Regions from separate parts of the Streptomyces sp. NPDC006309 genome, predicted to be linked through region 3. Evidence: riboswitches for the same ligand, from Rfam matches in the RefSeq annotation. Region 3 holds a riboswitch; each other region holds the start of a gene.

What was found. Region 3 has a riboswitch for cyclic di-AMP ahead of ABZ117_RS05140 (transglycosylase family protein). Riboswitches for the same ligand answer to the same signal wherever they lie in the genome.
Region 1: another riboswitch for cyclic di-AMP. It lies ahead of ABZ117_RS10770 (M23 family metallopeptidase); the one in region 3 lies ahead of ABZ117_RS05140 (transglycosylase family protein).
Region 2: another riboswitch for cyclic di-AMP. It lies ahead of ABZ117_RS25860 (C40 family peptidase); the one in region 3 lies ahead of ABZ117_RS05140 (transglycosylase family protein).
Region 4: another riboswitch for cyclic di-AMP. It lies ahead of ABZ117_RS04625 (M23 family metallopeptidase); the one in region 3 lies ahead of ABZ117_RS05140 (transglycosylase family protein).

The regions. Positions count from the first base shown of each region.
Region 1 is NZ_JBEXRO010000005.1:365,499-370,096, reverse strand. It holds gene ABZ117_RS10780 (PrsW family intramembrane metalloprotease) at 1-456, shown strand, start outside; gene ABZ117_RS10775 (aldo/keto reductase) at 502-1,446, opposite strand; gene ABZ117_RS10770 (M23 family metallopeptidase) at 1,521-2,585, opposite strand; cyclic di-AMP (ydaO/yuaA leader) riboswitch at 2,593-2,762, opposite strand; tRNA gene ABZ117_RS10765 (tRNA-Met) at 3,058-3,131, shown strand; gene ABZ117_RS10760 (dihydrofolate reductase family protein) at 3,175-4,311, opposite strand; gene ABZ117_RS10755 (MarR family transcriptional regulator) at 4,389-4,598, shown strand, end outside.
Region 2 is NZ_JBEXRO010000022.1:119,771-124,368, forward strand. It holds gene ABZ117_RS25840 (8-amino-7-oxononanoate synthase) at 1-499, shown strand, start outside; gene ABZ117_RS25845 (DUF397 domain-containing protein) at 558-779, opposite strand; gene ABZ117_RS25850 (helix-turn-helix transcriptional regulator) at 789-1,649, opposite strand; gene ABZ117_RS25855 (ATP-binding protein) at 1,864-2,322, shown strand; gene ABZ117_RS25860 (C40 family peptidase) at 2,510-2,983, opposite strand; cyclic di-AMP (ydaO/yuaA leader) riboswitch at 2,986-3,123, opposite strand; gene ABZ117_RS25865 (hypothetical protein) at 3,559-3,864, opposite strand; gene ABZ117_RS25870 (ATP-dependent Clp protease proteolytic subunit) at 3,873-4,508, opposite strand.
Region 3 is NZ_JBEXRO010000003.1:75,706-80,303, forward strand. It holds gene eno (phosphopyruvate hydratase) at 1-823, opposite strand, end outside; gene ABZ117_RS05140 (transglycosylase family protein) at 1,158-1,877, opposite strand; cyclic di-AMP (ydaO/yuaA leader) riboswitch at 1,882-2,061, opposite strand; gene ABZ117_RS05145 (transglycosylase family protein) at 2,244-3,326, opposite strand; gene ABZ117_RS05150 (cytochrome P450) at 3,489-4,598, opposite strand, start outside.
Region 4 is NZ_JBEXRO010000002.1:481,435-486,032, forward strand. It holds gene ABZ117_RS04610 (GNAT family N-acetyltransferase) at 1-138, opposite strand, end outside; gene ABZ117_RS04615 (HPr family phosphocarrier protein) at 315-596, shown strand; gene ABZ117_RS04620 (GntR family transcriptional regulator) at 820-1,506, opposite strand; gene ABZ117_RS04625 (M23 family metallopeptidase) at 1,722-2,477, opposite strand; cyclic di-AMP (ydaO/yuaA leader) riboswitch at 2,490-2,650, opposite strand; gene ABZ117_RS04630 (pitrilysin family protein) at 2,883-4,271, opposite strand; gene ABZ117_RS04635 (pitrilysin family protein) at 4,268-4,598, opposite strand, start outside.

The sequences.
Region 1 (4,598 bases), on a different contig from region 3:
GCGTTCGCGCTGCTGACCTGGCTCGCGATCTGGACGCGGCAGCGGGAGCTGCGGACGGTGCGCGCGGAACTCCCCGCGTACGTACTGGCCGGATGGCTGGGCCCGGGCGAGCCGTTCGCGCTCGGGTCGATGCGGGCGCGGCGGATGGCCCGGGACTACGCCCGGCACCACCTCGGCCGGCCGGCGGCGCGGGAGGTGGCGCGCTACGAGGCGTACGCGACCTCGCTGGCGTTCCTGCGGCACCGGGGGCGGCGCGGGCGGGCCGGGGCCGACTTCGTCGTACGGGAGCGGGAGCTGCTGGACGAGCTGTGGCGGCGCAGGGAACCGGCACGCCCGGCACTGGAGTACGCGGCGCGGGCCGCCACGCCGGCCCGCCCGGTGTACGTGGGCCCCGTGCCGTACTGGCAGGGCGCCCCGGCGGGCGCCCACCCGGCCTACAACCCGTACCGGACATAGCCGGACGGGACGGCCGGGGCGGATCGGCCGGGGCGGGCCGGGGGGCTACGCGGAGGCCGTGGTCAGGGTGGCCAGCTCGTCGTCCGTGAGCGTCAGGTCCGCCACACCCAGCAGCGCCGGGAGCTGTTCCACCGTGCGTGCCGAGGCGATCGGGGCCGTGACGGTCGGCTGGGCGGCCAGCCAGGCCAGCGCGACCGTGGCGACCGGGACCTCGTGGGCGGCGGCGATGTCGTCCAGGGCCGCCAGGACCCGCCGGCCGCCCTCGGAGTCCGCGTACTTGCGGGCCGTACCGGCGCGGGCGCTGTCGACGGTCGTACCGGGGCGGTACTTGCCGGTGAGGAAGCCCGACGCGAGGGAGAAGTAGGGGACGGCGGCCAGGTTCTCGCGGGCGGCGAGGTCCTGGAGCGGGCCCTCGTACGTGTCGCGGGAGACCAGGTTGTAGTGGGGCTGGAGGGCGACGTAGCGGGCCAGGCCCTCGCGGTCGGAGTGGTCGAGGGAGGCCCGGAGGCGCTCGGGGCTGATGTTGGAGGCGGCGATGTGCCGGACCTTGCCCGCCTTCACCAGCTCGTCCAGCGCGCCGATGATCTCCTCGACCGGCACCTCGGGCTGGTCGAAGTGGGTGTAGTAGAGGTCGATGCGGTCGGTTTCCAGACGGCGCAGCGAGGCGTCGGCGGCGGCCTTGATGTTCGCCGCGGACAGGCCCCGGTACTCGGGGTGCTGGCTGACCTTGGTGGCGATGACGACGTCGTCGCGGTTGCCGCGGGCCTTGATCCACTTGCCGATGATCGTCTCCGACTCGCCGCCCCGGTTGCCCTCGATCCAGGCGGAGTAGGAGTCGGCGGTGTCGATGAAGTTGCCGCCGGCGGCCGTGTAGGCGTCGAGGACGGCGAAGGAGGCCTGCTCGTCGGCGGTCCAGCCGAAGACGTTGCCGCCGAGGGCGAGCGGGAAGACCCGGAGGTCGGAGGAGCCGAGTGTGCGGAGTGATGTCAGTGAGGTCATACGTCACTACAACGCCGGCGGCGATGATCACAATCCGCCGCCGGCGCCAAGTTCCCGCAAAACCGTCAGGGGGTGAGGCCCTTGTCCCGCAGCCACGCCATCGGGTCGATGGCGGCGGCCTGGCCGCCGGGGTGGACCTCCAGGTGCAGGTGCGGGCCGGTGACGTTGCCGGTGGCGCCGACCCGGCCGATGACCTCGCCGGTGGTGACCTTCTGGCCGGCCGTGACGTTGATCGAGGACTGGTGGCAGAACCACAGTTCGGTGCCGTCGTCCAGGGTGAGGATCGTGCGGTAGCCGTAGGAGCCGGCCCAGCCCGCCTCGGTGATCGTGCCACCGTGGATGGCCTTGATGAGGGTGCCGGTGGGGGCGGCGAAGTCCAGGCCGGTGTGGTGGCCGGAGGACCACATCGTGCCGGCCTGGCCGAACGTCGAGGTGATCGTGTAGGAGGAGGTGGGCAGCGTGTACTTCCCGGCCGGCTTCGCCGGCTCGGCCAGCCGCTTCTCCTCGGCCGCCTTCGCGGCCTTCTGGTCCGCCTTCTTCGCGGCGGCGGCCTCCGCCTCGCCCTTGGCCTCGGCCGCCTTCGCGGCGGCCTCCTTCTCGGCCTGGGCGGCGGCGGCCGCGCTCTGCTTCTCGGCGGCGGCGAGGGCGACGGCGGTGGCCTTGTTGTCGGCCTGGCCCTGCTGCTGCTCGGCCTGGGCCATGATCCGGTTGCGCAGGGCCTCGCCCGCGTCGGTGTCCCGCTGGTCCTCGGCGGAGGCCACGCCGACGCTGCTGAGCGCGGTCGTGGCGGTCTGCGGCGCCTCGGTGGCGGTGTCGCCGAAGAGGGAGCCGACGGAGGGCAGGTCCGGCAGGGAGAGGGAGACCGGCGGCTTGCCGGTGTTGGCGCTGGCCATGCCGCCCGCGCCGACCGCGGCCATCACGCCGACGCCGAGGACGGTGGAGCTGCGGGCGAAGCCGCCGCGCTGCTTGGCGACCCGGTGCCGGCCGCGGACCGGGGCGACGGAGTCCTCGGTGGGGTTCCACTCCTCCCAGGGGCCCGCGTCGGCCCGGTGGGCGTCGTAGCCGAAGGTCTCGGTCTCGCGCCGAGCCGGCACGAACGGGATTTCGGGGGCAGGGCGGTTGGACGCCACGCGGGCGTGCTCCTTTCCTTCCGCCGCCTACCGGGTTAGCTGACGGGTTCGGAGCGGGAAGGTCTCCTACGCGCGTATACCGGTCGTGGACCGTGTGGGCTCCACGTCGGCGTTCGCGAGATTCACCCCAGGGTGGTGGTTCCCCGGTTCCCTTGCGGGATTCGGCGCGTGCGCGCGGAGCCGTCGGTGACGGCTGGGACGACCGCGCTGCGTTATCGAACGTTAATAGACCCGCCAGTCACTTTCCAAGCTGTTCGCCATGATCATCAATGTTCAAACCTGGGGATTTACCGGTCATGACATGCACAAAGCGGGCGAGTTGACCGACGTACAGGAGTCACTCGCGGCTTTGATGGTGACTCGACCGTCACCGCACAGGGCCCACCCGATCACGGTCCGTCACAGCTGCCGGGGGGCCGCGGAAGCGATGTGCATCGCACCCTGTGGATGGCGTACAGTAGAGACACAACGACGCGGGGTGGAGCAGCTCGGTAGCTCGCTGGGCTCATAACCCAGAGGTCGCAGGTTCAAATCCTGTCCCCGCTACTGGAACTCAGGGCCGGAATCCAATGGATTCCGGCCCTGAGTGTCATCCGGCGAGCAGATGCCCGTTCGGCGCCTTGGCGAGGGACTCCAGCTCCGGCAGTACGACGACCCGGGCGCCCGCGCCGGTCAGCACACCCGAGCCGTCGGCCGCCGCGACGAACGTGTCGGGCTCCCGCCACGCCGTGACCACCCGGCGCACCCCGGCCCGCAGGATCAGCTCGGCGCAGGGGGCGGGGCGGGAGGCGCGGCGGGCGCAGGGTTCCAGGCTGCTGTAGACCGTGGCGCCGGGCAGGCGCGGGTCGGCCGGGTCGGTCTTCGCGAGGGCCGCCTCCTCCGCGTGGACCACAGGGTCGGCGCCTTCGCGGGAGTGGCCGCGGGCCAGCTCCGTACCGTCCGCGGCGACCACGACCGCGCCCACACTGAACGCCGTCCGGGAGGGCGGGCACAGGGCGGCGAGTTCGCAGGCGGTGCGCAGCCAGTGACGGTCGGCCGGGGTGGGGACCGGACCGGTGCCGGGGGCCGTGGGCTCGTAGCGCATGAGGACGACGTCCTCGATACGGCGGGTCTCGGTCAGGCGCAGGCGTCCGTCCTGGTAGGCGCCGGGGCCGAACAGGCGCGGGGCCGCGGGGTCGCCGACGAGGAGCGGGGCGAGGACGAGCTGGAGTTCGTCGGCGAGGTCCTGCTGGAGCAGCTGGGTGTGGACCTGGCCGCCGCCCTCGACCATCAGGCGCTCGACGCCCCGCACGTCGTGCAGATGCTCCAGCAGGGCCCGCCAGTCCAGGACGGGGCCGAGCGCCACGACGTCGGCGGTGCCGCCGAGGAGACGCGCGGCCCGGCCGGCGCCGGCGTCGGTGGTGCAGACGAGCTTGTCGCCGCCGGTGTGCCAGAAGTGGGCGCCCGGGTCGAGGTCGCCGGAGGCGGTGACCGTCACCTTCAGCGGGTACGCCGGCCGGCCCGCCGCGACCCGCGCCGCGCGCCGCTCGGCGGAGTTGACCAGCAGACGCGGGTTGTCGGCGCGGATCGTGCCGGCGCCGATCAGGATGGCGTCGGCGGAGGCCCGTACCGCGTCGACCCGGTCGAAGTCGGCCGGGCCGGACAGCAGGAGCCGTTCGGGGCCGGTGTCGTCCAGGTAGCCGTCGAGGGAGACGGCGGCGGACAGCAGTACGTACGGCAGGGGCATCGGCGTACTCCCTCGCGGCGGCCCGGTGGACCGGCCGAAGTCTTGGTTCAAAGTTGGAACAAACCTACACTGGCGGCATGACGACCCGCTGGCTCACTCCGCAGGAGCAGCGCGCCTGGCGCGCCTACCTCGCCGCGTCCCGGTTGCTGGAGGACGCGATCGACCGGCAGCTCCAGCAGGAGGGGGGCATGGCCCACCTGTTCTACTCCGTACTGGCCAACCTCTCCGAGGCCCCCGGCCGGCGACTGCGCATGACCGACCTCGCCGAGACGCTGAAGATCACGCGG
Region 2 (4,598 bases), on a different contig from region 3:
CGCGGCCGGCCTCGCGGGAGCCGATGACGTGGTCGCCACGGCGACCCTGTCCAAGTCGCTGGGCAGCCAGGGTGGTGTGGTGCTCGGCCCGGCCCGGGTGATCGACCACCTGGTCAACGCGGCCCGCACGTTCATCTTCGACACGGGCCTGGCGCCGGCGGCGGCCGGTGCCGCGCTGGCCGCGCTGCGGCTGCTGGAGCGCGAGCCGGGACGGGCGGCGCGCGCCCGTGAGGTGGCCGCGGAACTGCATGCACGGCTGACCGCCGCGGGTCTGGAGGCGGTGCGTCCGGACGCCGCGGTGGTCTCCGTGCGGGCTCCGTCCCCGGAGCAGGCGGTGCGCTGGGCGGCCGACTGCCGTACGGCGGGCCTGTCCGTGGGCTGTTTCCGTCCTCCCTCCGTGCCCGACGGCATCTCACGGCTGAGGCTGACCGCCCGCGCGGACCTGTCCGGGGCCGAGATCGAACACGCTGTACGCGTCATCGGCGAGACGCGACCATGAGTCGGCGTGACACGGCCGTGTGTCACCGGATGACGATGAAAGAAATGACCGGTTCTGATCAGAGCGCGGTGATGAATTCGGACCAGCTGCCGGCGGAGAAGAGCAGCGCCGGTCCGGCCGGGGTCTTGGAGTCACGCACGGCGAGCAGCCCGGCTCCGGGGCCGGAGCGCGGCCGGGCCGTCTCCACGCAGTTGTTGGCGCCCGTGCTGTAACTGCTGCGCAGCCAGCGCGCGTCGGGCAGGTCGGTACTGGCAGGGATGTTCCGAGGCGGTGCGGGCATGGTGCCTCCTTACGCGCCGTCACCTATTGCGGCGATGTAGTCCAACGAGTCCTCGGGGGAAAGGGCGTGGAACTGAAGGGTCTGGAAGGCCTCGGTGTAGGCCACCAGGTCTTCTTTCCGTTCCAGGTAGAGGCTACTCGTCAACTGGTCGAGAACGACTACATCCAGATCGGAAGTGCTCGGAAATGAGAAGATAACGAAAGGCCCGGTGAGGCCGATATGCGCCCCGGCACTGAAGGGCAGGATCTGGAGCCGTACCTGGGGCAGCGAGGCGGCCTCCATCAGCCGCTCCAGCTGACGGGACATCACCGCGCGACCGCCGACCTCCCGGCGCAGCACCGCCTCGTCCAGTACGGCGCTCAGCGCCGGCGGCGGGTCCGCGCGTAACACGTCCTGCCTGGCCAGACGCACCTCCACCAGGGTGTCCAGCCGGTCCTCGTCCAGGTCCTTGACGGCCGCCCGGGTCACCGCGCGGGCGTACTCGGCCGTCTGGAGCAGGCCCGGCACGACCGTGGTCTCCAGGGTGCGCATGGCGCTCGCCTGCGACTCCAGGCTGATGAAATCGCGGTAGGTGGGCGGGAGTTCCCCGCGGTAGGCGTGCCACCAGCGGTTCCGGCCGCCCGCGTCCTGCGACCCCGCCAGCATCAGCAGCAACTCGCGCAGGTGTCCGTCGTGGACGCCGTAGGCGTCCAGCAGTAACCGCAGATCGGCCGGTTTCACACCACTGGCCCCGGTCTCGATCCGGCTCACTTTCGACTGGTGCCAGCCGACGAGCCGGGCCGCCTCACCGCTGGTGAATCCGGCGCCGGTACGCAGCCTGCGCAGTTCGGCGCCCAGTTTGCGACGGCGCACTGCCGGACCGTTCTGCATGGGCTCCTCCTTACTCCTTCCGGGCCGCCCACATACGGTTTCGCAGCGCAGGGTTCACCGCTTCGAGCGACAGATATATGCATATCCCGGTGGATCGCTCCCCCTGACCGACCCGTTGATGGCAGTCTGGCGAACAAGCACCAGTTCCGGGACCGTACTCGAAGCATTCGCTGTATGTCGGACCGCGGTCCCGCGGGAAAGGGACGACGTCGCCATGGCAGACCATCTGGAAGCATCCGTCACTCTGCCGAGCGATCCCGCCTCGGTCTCCGCCGCCCGCTCCTACGTCGTGGGCACCCTCGTGGAGTGGGGTCTGCCCTCGGACACCGAAACGGCCGACACCGTGCGGCTGATCGTCTCGGAGCTGGCCACCAACGCCGTGCAGCACACCCTCGGCCAGTCACCCACCTTCACGGTCGACATCGCACTGGACCGTGACGAACACCTGCGCATCGGTGTCACGGACAGTCATCCCCGCTTCCCGAAGAGACTGCCCGCCGCCGTGCAGCAGGACAACGGCCGCGGCATGGTCATCATCCGCTGGCTCACCGCGGAGCACGGCGGCAGGCTCCGCGTCCGCCCCACCCGTGAGGGCGGCAAGACGGTCTGTATCGAACTCCCCTGGACGCTGCCGGCCGCCCCGTTACCGGCAGGCGGGCCGCAGGAGCCCTGAGCGGCATGGCCGCCCGGCCGGCTCCGCCGCGGGACGTGTCGGCCCCGGGCCGCCCGTGGTGACGGGCGGCCCGGGGCGGCGCTACGGCGCTCGGAGCGGGCCCAACGCTCGGAGCGGGCCCGGCGCCCGGAGCCGGCCGTTCACCGTGGCGGGGGCCGGGGCCGGGCGCTCTCGCTCCGCGGCCGGGTCAGCTGACCCGGCCGTACCAGACGCTCCTGGTCCAGATCTTCTGAAGCCTCACCACGTCACCGGTCCTCGGGGCGTGCCAGATCTTTCCGTGGCCCGCGTAGATGCCGACGTGGTACACGCTGGAACCCGAGTGGAAGAACACCAGGTCACCCGCCTTGCGGCTGCGGGCGGAGATGTGGTGGGTCTTGTTGTACTGCTGCGCTGCGGTGCGCGGCAGCTTCTTGCCCACCTTCTTGAAGGAGTAGAAAGTCAGCCCCGAGCAGTCGAACCTGCGCGGACCTGTGGCGCCCCACTTGTACGGCGCACCCTTCTTGGAGGCCGCGACCTTGAGTGCCTTCGTCGCCATCGTGGCGGCGGACGCGTCGGTGGCGAGGCCGGGCACGGCGATCGAGCCGCCCACGGCGGCGAGGGTGAGGGCCGAGGCGGTGCCGGCCCTGGCCATCAGTGACGGGACACGATTGAGCGCAGTCATGCGCAACCCTTCGTCAGCCGCCTGTGAAGGATGACCTGTCGGATTCGGGCTGGCGAAGTTGCCCGGCCGTGTCGCCACGGCTTCACCCCAAGGGCGGCTCGGAACCCCGCCCGTCCGCGTCGAGCAGACGAACATGTGTTCCGGCGACCCGTCTTGCCTGGGTCCTCCACTCCTGCCGATCCACTCCTGTCGACCGGTCATCCGGGCGGCGGCAGGACTCGGCGTCCGCCCGGATCGCCCCGCCGCGGTGGCGGGGTCTTGTCGTCAGTCAGGGATCTTGACCTACAACTGTCGGAAAATCCCAACGGAATCGGGGCTTTGTGGTGTTACTCACCACTCACCCGTTCGGGTGGACATCGCTGTGTTCGAGTCATCGTCAGGACCCGTGCGTAGCCCCCGACCTGGGGCTAAACGCTCTCCGCCGCACACCCGACCCACATGCCGCACAAGTCGGGAAGCCCGAAAATCATTCCGGATGTCCACCGGACGGGCGTACCTCGTTCGGACCGTTTCGAGCCCGGCGCGAACGGAAAGCGTCGACACGGGGACTTCGGACGGCCGGCCGGGTGTCCGCCTCAGCCGACGGCATCGGGCGGGAGCGCGACGCGAGCGGTACGGCGCTCACCGTCCAGCACGCGCAAGGCCCGTGCCAGCGTGTCCCCGTGCAGCTCCGTCTCGCCCCGCTCGTGCATCACCTCGAGCGCGTCCCGGAGCTCTGCCGCCTTGCGCACCAGGGCCTGGGCCGCGCGCAGCCCGCGGTACGTGTCTCCGTGCCGGGCCGGATTGACGCGGCCCAGCAGGTCGGCCGCCTCCAGGTAACGGTCGATCAGGTCGCCCTCGGCGCGGGTCAGCGCGGGCAGCGGCGGCAGCTCCGGCGGCATCGGGGGGCTCACCTCGCGTCCGGTGCGCCGGGCGCGTTCCGGCGGCTGGGCACGATGTGATCCACCAGGCCGTAGGCGAGGGCCCCGGGGGCGTCCAGGAACAGGTCCCGCGCCAGATCCTCGTGCACCTGCCCGGCCGTGCGCCCCGTGTGCCGGACGAGCATCTCCGCCAGCAGTGCGCGGACCCGGGCCAGCTCCTCGGCCTCGATGAGGAGATCGCTGGGCCGGCCGCGCACCGGCTCGGGCAGTCCGGGCTGTTCGATCAGCATGCGCGCGCCGGGCAGTGCGGACCGCTTGCCCGGGGCGCCGGCCGCGAGCAGCACCGCGGCGGTGGAGGAGGCCTGTCCCAGGCAGTACGTCGCCACGTCGCAGCTGATGTAGCGCATGGTGTCGTAGATCGTGGTCATGGCGTGGAAGGGGCCGCCCGGCGAGTTGATGTACAGCGTGATGTCCCGGTCAGGGGCCGCGTGTTCGAGGTACATGAGCTGGGCCGTCACGTCGCTCGCGGCGGTGTCGTCGACCGGGGTGCCGAGGAGGACGATCCGGGACTCGAAGAGCTTGCCGTACGGGTCGAGGGTGCGGGCGCCGCTGCCCGTGCGCTCGGTGAACTCGGGCAGGACCTGGCGGGCGAACGGTCGGGACATGGGCACACCCCTCTCACGCGGACCGGCTCCGGTCCGCTCTCCGTAAAAAATGTACAGGACGTACAGAGCGAGGGAGGTGTGCGCCGGTGG
Region 3 (4,598 bases):
CGACCAGCTCGGCGTAGTACTCGGTCATCTCCTGGGCGGAGCGGGACTTGCCCTCGAAGGCGTACGAGCCGTCCTTGTAGAACTCGGAGGCGGCGACGTCGAGGGCCAGGGCGATCTGCTCGCCGGGGGTGTAGCCGGCCTCCTTGATCGCCTCGAGGATGAGGTCGAGGGCCTCGCGGTTGGAGCCGAGGTTCGGGGCGAAGCCGCCCTCGTCGCCGAGACCGGTGGACAGGCCCTTGCCCTTCAGGACCTTCTTCAGCGTGTGGTAGACCTCGGTGCCCCAGCGCAGGGCCTCGGAGAAGGACTCCGCGCCGATCGGGGCGATCATGAACTCCTGGATGTCCACGTTGGAGTCGGCGTGCGAGCCGCCGTTCAGGATGTTCATCATCGGCACCGGCAGCAGGTGCGCGTTCGGGCCGCCCAGGTAGCGGAAGAGCGGCAGGTCGCTGGCCTCGGAGGCGGCGTGGGCGACGGCGAGCGAGACGCCGAGGATGGCGTTGGCGCCGAGGGAGCCCTTGTTGTCGGTGGCGTCCAGGTCGAACATGGCCTGGTCGATCAGGCGCTGCTCGGTGGCGTCGTAGCCCACCAGCTCCGGGCCGATCTGCTCGATCACGGCGAGGACCGCCTTCTCGACGCCCTTGCCCTGGTAGCGGTTCGGGTCACCGTCGCGCAGCTCGATGGCCTCGAAGGCGCCGGTCGAGGCGCCGGACGGAACGGCGGCACGACCCGTGCTGCCGTCGTCGAGGCCGACCTCGACCTCGACCGTGGGGTTGCCTCGGGAGTCCAGGATTTCCCGGGCTACGACGACGTCGATGGACGGCACGAGCATCTCCTTCTTGGATGTGACGCTGGAAGTGCGGGCTGGGTGCCTTACGGCTGTGCCTTGCGACTAGAGCCTAACCGTCCCGGGGGCGTCAGCCACCGACCGACCGTCCCGTGGACAAGGTGACCGTACCTTTTGTTTGTTGCCGAAACAAAGGGCCCGTCGAAAAGAGGCCGGGACGCGGGGGAAGGGCGGCGGGCAGAAAAAAGCCCCGCCTCGGTGCGTACGGGGGAACACGCACCGGGCGGGGAGCCCGTGGGGCGGGACCCCCCTCACGGGGCACTCGGTATGCGGGCCGGGTGTGAGGGGGCTGTGGCTCGCGGGGAGCCGGGGGTCACTTCAGGTGCAGCTGCTGACCCGGGTAGATGAGGTTGGCGTCCTGGACGATGTCCTTGTTCAGCTCGAACAGCTTCGCCCAGCCGCCCCGCACGTGCTGCGCGGTGGCGATGGAGCTGAGGGTGTCACCGGTGACGACCTTGTACTCGCCGTCGCCCTTCTTGACCGTCTTGCCGGTCGGGGTAGTGACGGTCTTGCTCTTGTTCTGGCTCGGGGCCTGGCTCGGGGTCTGGCTCGCGGACGCGGCCGGGCGCTCGGCGGAGCGGGAGGCGGTCTGCTGGTCGGTGGAGCGGGTGGTGGTGCCGGCCGAGTCCGAGGTGGTGCTCGGGGCGGAGCCGCCGGAGGACGCGCCCGACAGGCCCGTGCCGCAGACCGGCCAGGCGCCCTTGCCCTGCGCGGCCAGGACCTTCTCGGCGACGGCGATCTGCTGCGCCTTGCCGGCCCGGTCGGCGGTGGCGGCGTACTGCGTGCCGCCGTACGCGGCCCAGGTGGAGGCGGAGAACTGAAGGCCGCCGTAGTAACCGTTGCCGGTGTTGATGGCCCAGTTGCCGCCGGACTCGCACTGGGCGACGGCGTCCCACTCGGAGGTGGTGGCGGCGGAGGCGGTGCCGGTCGCCATCAGCGGGGCGGCGACGGCGGCGCCGGTGACACCGGCGAGCGTGATGGCACGAACGGCCTTGGACGGACGACGGTGCTTGCCCTTGGCGGAAAACAGCATGAATCTATCCCCTCACCGACGCCTGCGAGGTGAGCTGTCGGGTTCGGGCCGGTTGAGTTGCCCGGCCGCACCTCTCGCTCTCACGCGAGGTGCGGCTTCACCCCCAGCCGGTGCCAGCCTCTTCGACTGCTGGTCCCGGCACTTACCTTGGGTCCCCCGCTCCTGCCTGCGGCGCTTGACGCGACGACTGTTCCCGGGCAACCGCTGGCAGGATTCGGCGTTGCGGCTGCCGGGGCTCGTGGTGACGAGCGATCTCGACCGTAGACACGTGATCGCCGGAATTTCAAAGACGATCAGGGCTTCTGAGACTCATCCCACACTCTCGCCAAAACGGACATCAGCCGCCAAATGAGGCGTCAATTCTCGCTATTTCGCGTCCGTTTCGCCCCCGACTTCGAGGGTCTGACCGGCACTGATGTGGTTCGGGTCCGCGCCGATGGCCTTCTTGTTGCCGGCGTAGAGCGCGCGCCATCCGCCGTCGACGTCAAGGGAGTCGGCGATGGAGCCGAGGGTGTCGCCCTCGTGGACGGTGTAGGCGCCCGGCTCCCGGGAGGCGTGCCGGCCGGCCAGTGCGGGGCTTTGACCGTTTGTCACGGTTTCGTCCGCACTCGTGCCACGGTGGCGCCCGCCGGCGTCCAGGCTGCCGGTGTCGACCAGACTCCAGGAACCGGCGGCTTGCTGGGGATTGTCCGGATTTCCGGCGCCGGGGGTGGCCGTGGCCGGGCTGCCGCCGGCCTGCGGGGTTCCGGCGTCCGACGGAGTGGACTTGTCGGACTTGGGAGCTTTGGTCCCGGTGGCCTTGCCTGCGCCCTTGCCCGGCTTCGCGGTCGGCGTGGTGGCCGGATCCGAGGAGGAGCCGGAGCCGGTGCCGGCGTCCGAGCCGGCACCGGTGGAGGACGGCGAATCCGGCGAGCCGGACGTGCCGGAGGTGCCGGAAGTACCGGCACTGCCGGACGTACCGGTCGATCCCGGCGAGCCGGTCGGGTCCGAGGTGCCGGTCGAACCCCCGGCGTCAGCGGTGTCACCGCTGCCGCCGGTGCCGCCGACGCCGGTGTCGACGTCCACGGAGCCCGAGTCCGAGGTCAGCCCGGACAGCAGGGCGCAGGTGGCCCACGGAGTGGTGCCCTTGGCGGCGAGGATCTTCTCGGCGACGGCGATCTGCTGGGAGCGGCTGGCCTGGTCGGCGCTGGCCGCGTACTGGCTGCCGCCGTACTTGGCCCAGTCGTCCTGCGAGATCTGGAGGCCGCCGAAGTACCCGTTGCCGGGGTCCGCGCTCCAGGAGCCGCCGCTCTCGCATTCGGCCACCTTGTCCCACGTGGTGCCGTCGGCCGCGTGGGCGCTCGCGGCACCGAGGAGCGGAATGGCGATGGCGGAACCGGTCACGCCGGCCGCGACGAGGAGGGCCGGAGCCTGGCGGGGGCGACGGTGTCGGCCGTTCCCGGAGAGCATGCAGAAGCCTTTCGAGCGACAGCAGGACCGGCGGCGAACAGTGCCCGCCGCGCTGAGGGGTGAACGTATCGGCAGACGATCACTTGTCACAAGTTAATGCCGCACAGATCACGTGAAGATCACAAAGTTGAACGTCTGTCATTTCCGGTGGCGCGGTGGGTCTCAGGCGGTGGGTGTGAACTCCACCGGCAGGGTGCGCAGGCCGCGCATGATGAGCCCGCCGCGCCAGCGCAGCTCGGCCGGGTCCGCGGCGAGACGCAGGTCGGGCAGGCGGGTGAGCAGGGTGGCGAGCGCGGTCTGGCCCTCCAGCCGGGCGAGCGGCGCGCCGAGGCAGTAGTGGATGCCGTGGCCGTAGCCGAGGTGCTGGTTGTCGCGGCGGGCGAGGTCGAGCACGTCCGGGCCGGCGAACCGCTCCGGGTCCCGGTCGGCCGCGGCCAGCACGACGAGCACCGGATCGCCCGGAGCGATGTCCTGCCCGCCGATGGTGAGCGGCTCGGTGGCGAACCGCCAGGTGGCCAGCTCCACCGGGCCGTCGTAGCGCAGCAGTTCCTCCACGCCGGTCTCCAGCAGGTCCCGTTCCCCGCGCGCCAGGGACTCCTGGAGCCGCAGGCGCTGCTCGGGGTGGGTGAGCAGGGCGTAGGTGCCGTTGCCGATGAGGTTGACCGTCGTCTCGAAGCCGGCGAACAGCAGGATGAAGGCCATCGCGGCGGCCTCGTTCTCGGTGAGGTGCTCGCCGTGGTCGGAGGCCCGGATCAGGCCGGAGATCAGGTCCTCGCCGGGCGCCGGGTCGGCTGGCAGGGCAGCGCGCTTGCGGTGGATCAGCTCGGCGAGATAGCCGCGCATCTTCTTCACCGACCGGGCGACGCCGCCCCGGGGCCCGCCGCCGTGCCGGATCATCATGCCCGCCCAGTCCCGGAAGTCGTCCTGGTCCTCGCGCGGGACGCCGAGCAGGTCGCAGATGGCGTAGATGGGCAGCGGGAAGGCGAACTCGTGGATGAGGTCGGCGGATCCCGATGCCGCGAACCGGTCGATGAGGTCGTCGGTCAGCTGCTGCACCCGGGGCGCGAACTCGGCGACCCGGCGCGGGGTGAACGCCTTGCTGACCAGCCTGCGCAGCCGGGTGTGGTCCGGCGGGTCGATGTTCAGCAGATGCGTCATCAGTTCGGCCTTGCGTTCGCCGGGGATGCCGGTCTTGCCCCTGGCGTGCGCGGGCTCGTCGTGATGCGCCGGGTTCTTGCTCAACCGCTGGTCGGCCAGGGCCTGCCGGGCGTC
Region 4 (4,598 bases), on a different contig from region 3:
GTAGAAGCTGACCAGGCGGTCGGCGTCATCGACGGTGATGGGCCGGATGCGCGCGGTACCCCCGTCGCGCAGCACCACGTCCGCCTCCCAGTGGGCGGGGTACTCGTGCCGGTCCTGCCGGTCCGCCGGGGTCTGCATGGGCCCCAGAGTACGGCTCGCGTACGACAACGTCGCGAGGCAGTCTGTGGAGGACGACACGCCGGACCGAGGCCGCGGTCCGACGGCACACGGAGGGGACGAAGGTCCGCTCCGGGCACGCTTCACGATATGGGAAACTGGTCTAGACAACCCTGAGTACTGAAGGGCAGCATCACATGGCTGAGCGCCGCGTCAACGTCGGCTGGGCCGAGGGCCTCCACGCCCGCCCCGCTTCCATCTTCGTCCGAGCCGCCACGGCCACAGGCGTCCCGGTGACGATCGCCAAGGCCGGGGGCGACCCCGTCAACGCGGCCTCCATGCTGGGCGTCCTGGGCCTGGGCGCCCAGGGTGGCGAGGAGATCGTCCTCGCCTCGGACGCCGAGGGCGCGGACGCCGCCCTCGACCGTCTGGCCAAGCTGGTCTCCGAGGGTCTCGAGGAGCTCCCGGAGACCGTCTGAGCCTTACCGCGCAGAGCGCCGGAGCCGCGTTCGCCCCCCGGGGCGGCGCGGCTCCGGCGTTTCCGCGCACGCTCCGCACGGTATTGCGCCGGTTCACGGCCGGCTCGCGCCGGAACTTCCTCGCGAATTCACAGGGAACGGAATTCAGGCAGGGGAAAACATCCGGCCGACAAGCGGGAGACATTCGCCCGACAATTCCCCTCCTTTGTATACGGCGTCCGTGTTAATTCCGCGGGCCCGTCGTGTTTACGGCCCGTTGCGAAGTCCTCACACGCCCCGGGGCACCGGGGAAACGCAGCCGGTGGCCGCTGGTGGCGCGCTCGGTGTGCAGCGCGGTGAGCGCCCGCGCGCGCTCCCCGTCCCCCCGCGCCACCGCGTCCACGATCGCCCCGTGCTCCGCCCACGACTCCACCGGGGCGAGCGGCGTAGCCACCGCGTACATCCAGGCGATCTTGTGCCGCAGCTGGGTGAGCACCGAGGTCAGCGAGGGGCTGCCGGAGGCCTGGGCGAGCGTCTCGTGGAACCAGCCGCCCAGCGCGCGCAGATCCTCGCCGCCACCCCTCCTGGCCCGCTCCTGGCCCAGCCGGACCAGTCCGCGCAGCACCTTCAGATGGGCCTCGGTGCGCCGCTGCGCGGCCCGGGCGGCCCCCAGCGGCTCCAGCAGCAGCCGCATCTCCAGCAGGTCGGCGGCCTCCTGCTCGGTCGGTTCGGCCACGCACGCGCCCGCGTGCCGGCGTGTCACCACGAAACCCTCCGCCTCCAGGGTGCGCAGGGCCTCGCGGACGGGGACACGCGAGACGCCGTAGCGGCGGGCCAGGACTTCCTCGGTGAGGCGGCTGCCGCGTTCGTGGACACCGGCGACGATGTCGTCCCGGACAGCGGTGCACACCGAGTGCGCCGGAATACGCATGACCGACCTCCGCCTTAATACCCGTGAAACGCCGACGATGGACGCGTGTTCCCGTGACTCTATTCCAATGGACCTGAATTTCCGACGGCCGGGCGTCATCCATGGATATATTTTGGTCAGCGGGTCCGGCGGGCACCGGAAGGAAACGACGGAAAAAGGAGAAAGCCCCGGCTCGGTGAGCCGGGGCTTGGCAGGCCGTGCGGGTGTCCGTCCGGTCAGACGTTCACGCCGTGCTTGCGGAGGTAGGCGACGGGGTCGATGTCCGAGCCGTAGTCGGGCGTCGTACGGGCCTCGAAGTGCAGGTGCGGGCCGGTGACGTTGCCGGTCGCGCCCGACACGCCGATCTGCTGCCCCGGGACGACCTTCTGGCCCACCGTGACACCGATGGACGACAGGTGGCCGTACTGGGTGTACATGCCGTCGGCCATCCGGAGCACGATCTGGTTGCCGTACGCGCCGCCCCAGCCCGTGGAGACGACCGTGCCGGAACCCACCGCGTGGACGGAGGTGCCGCTGGCCGCGTGGAAGTCGATGCCGGTGTGCGAACCGGAGGACCACAGGGAGCTGCTGGCCTGGTAGGCCGTGGAGACGTACGAGTGCGCGATCGGGATGACGAAGGCGTTCAGCCGCTTGCGCTCGGCCTCGCGGGCGGCGCGGACCCGCGCCTCGCGGACCTCCTGGGCCCTCTTGGCGGCCGCCTTCTCCGCGGCCGCCTCGGCCGCCTTCTGCTCGGCGGCCTGCTGCTGGGCGGCGGCCTGCGCGTCGATCTGCTCGGCGACGTCGTCGTTCACGGTGAGGACCGGGGTGAGGCCGGTCTCCTCCACGGAGCTGTCCGCGGCGAGCGCCGGGGACGCGGCGAGGGTGCCGATGACGCCGGTGGTGGTGAGGGCCGCGACACCCGCCGCCTGAGCGGTGGTGCGCTTGACCCGGCCGGGCTTGCGGTGCTTCCCGGTGGCGCACATGAACGCCATGAAGTGGCTGGTCCTTTCCTTCCCTCTCGCCTACCGGGTTAGCTGACGGGTTCGGAGCAGGAAGGTCTCCTACGGGCCCCCTCGCTCACGCGCGGGCGCCCGATTCACCCCAGGGACGATGGGTCCCCGGCTCCCCTGGCTCGCGCCGTACGGGGACTCGGCGATGACTGTCCGCTGCCGCGGGTGCGGCGCACTGCCTGACGAACAGCCCGGATGACGGTACGGCGGCCCGCTCCCCCTCCTCAAACAGATCCGGGTTTTTGTAGCGCATCCCACAGGGCAGACAGGCAACCTCCGCCCCAAAACGGGCATCTGAGTGAACGAGTGGAACGGCAGGGGCCCTGACGACCCGTAGGTCGGCAGGGCCCCACGCGCGCGCGTACGCCTTCGCGTCCGCCGGTGCGTCTACTCCGCGGCGACGACGGTGACTTCGCCGATGCCGAGTGCCTCGACCGGCTCCTTGATCCGGGACGCGTCACCGACGAGGACCGTCACCAGGCGGTCCACCGGGAAGGCGTTCACGACGGCAGCGGTGGCCTCCACCGTGCCCGTGGCGGCCAGCCGCTGATACAGCGTCGCCTGGAAGTCGTCGGGCAGGTGCTGCTCGACCTGGTCGGCCAGCGTGCTCGCGACGGCCGCCGCGGTCTCGTACTTCAGCGGCGCCACGCCGACGAGGTTCTGCACGGCGACGTCCCGCTCCGCGTCGGTCAGGCCCTCCGCCGCGAGCGTGCGCAGCACCTTCCACAGGTCGTCCAGCGCGGGGCCGGTGTTCGGCGTGTCCACCGAGCCGCTGATGGCGAGCATCGCCGCGCCCGTGCCGTCCGGCGCCGAGCGCAGGACCTGACCGAAGGCGCGCACGCCGTAGGTGTAGCCCTTCTCCTCGCGCAGGACGCGGTCCAGGCGGGAGGTGAGGGTGCCGCCGAGGCAGTACGTGCCGAGCACCTGGGCGGGCCAGACCCGGTCGTGCCGGTCGGCCCCCACGCGGCCGATGAGCAGTTGCGTCTGGACGGCACCGGGCCGGTCCACGACGATCACGCGCCCGGTGTCGTCGGCGGTCACCGGCGGCACGGGCCGGGGCTCGCCAGGGGTGCCGGTCCAGGCGCCCAGGGTGTCGGCGAGCAGCGCGTCCAGGTCGGCGCCGGTCAGGTCGCCGACGACGACCACGGTGGCCGTGGCGGGCCGCACATGGCGGTCGTAGAAGGCGCGTACGGCCGCCGCGTCGATCTTCGCGACCGTCTCCTCGGTGCCCTGGCGCGGGCGGGACATGCGCGAGTCCGCCGGGAACAGCTCCCTGGAGAGTTCCTTGGCGGCCCGGCGAGCCGGGCTGGCCAGCTCGTGCGGGATCTCGTCCAGGCGGTTGCGGACCAGCCGCTCGACCTCGCTCTCGGCGAAGGCGGGCGCGCGCAGGGCGTCGGCGAGCAGGCCGAGGCCCCTGGCCAGCCGGGAGGCCGGGACCTCCAGGCCGAGCCGGACGCCGGGGTGGTCGGCGTGCGCGTCGAGCGTGGCGCCCGCGCGCTCCAGCTCGGCGGCGAACTCCTCGGCCGAGTGCCGGTCGGTGCCCTCCGAGAAGGCCCGCGCCATGATCGTGGCGACGCCGTCCAGACCGGCGGGCTCGGCGTCCAGCGGCGCGTCCAGCAGCACCTCCACGGCGACGACCTGCTGGCCGGGGCGGTGACAGCGCAGCACGGTCAGGCCGTTGCCGAGGGTGCCGCGCTCGGGGGCCGGGAACGCCCAGGGCCTGGCCTCACCGGGCTGGGGCTGGGGGTGGAACTCCATGGTGGCGAGCTCGGTCACTTGGCCGTCTCCTCGTTCTCGGTCTCGTCGCGGCCCGCCTCTACGGTCGCTTCCTGCTCCGGGTCCCCGGGGACCTCGGTGTCCTCGACGGCCTCCGGGGACTTCGGCTCGTAGACGAGGACCGCGCGGTTGTCGGGGCGCAGACGAGCCGCGGCGACCTCCCGCACCTCCTCGGGGGTCACCTCCAGGACGCGCCGCACCGCGGTGAGGGCGAGCTGCGGGTCGCCGAACAGGACGGCGAAGCGGCACAGTTCGTCGGCGCGGCCCGCGACCGTGCCGAGCCGGTCCAGCCACTCGCGCTCCAGCTGGGCCTGGGCGCGCTCCATC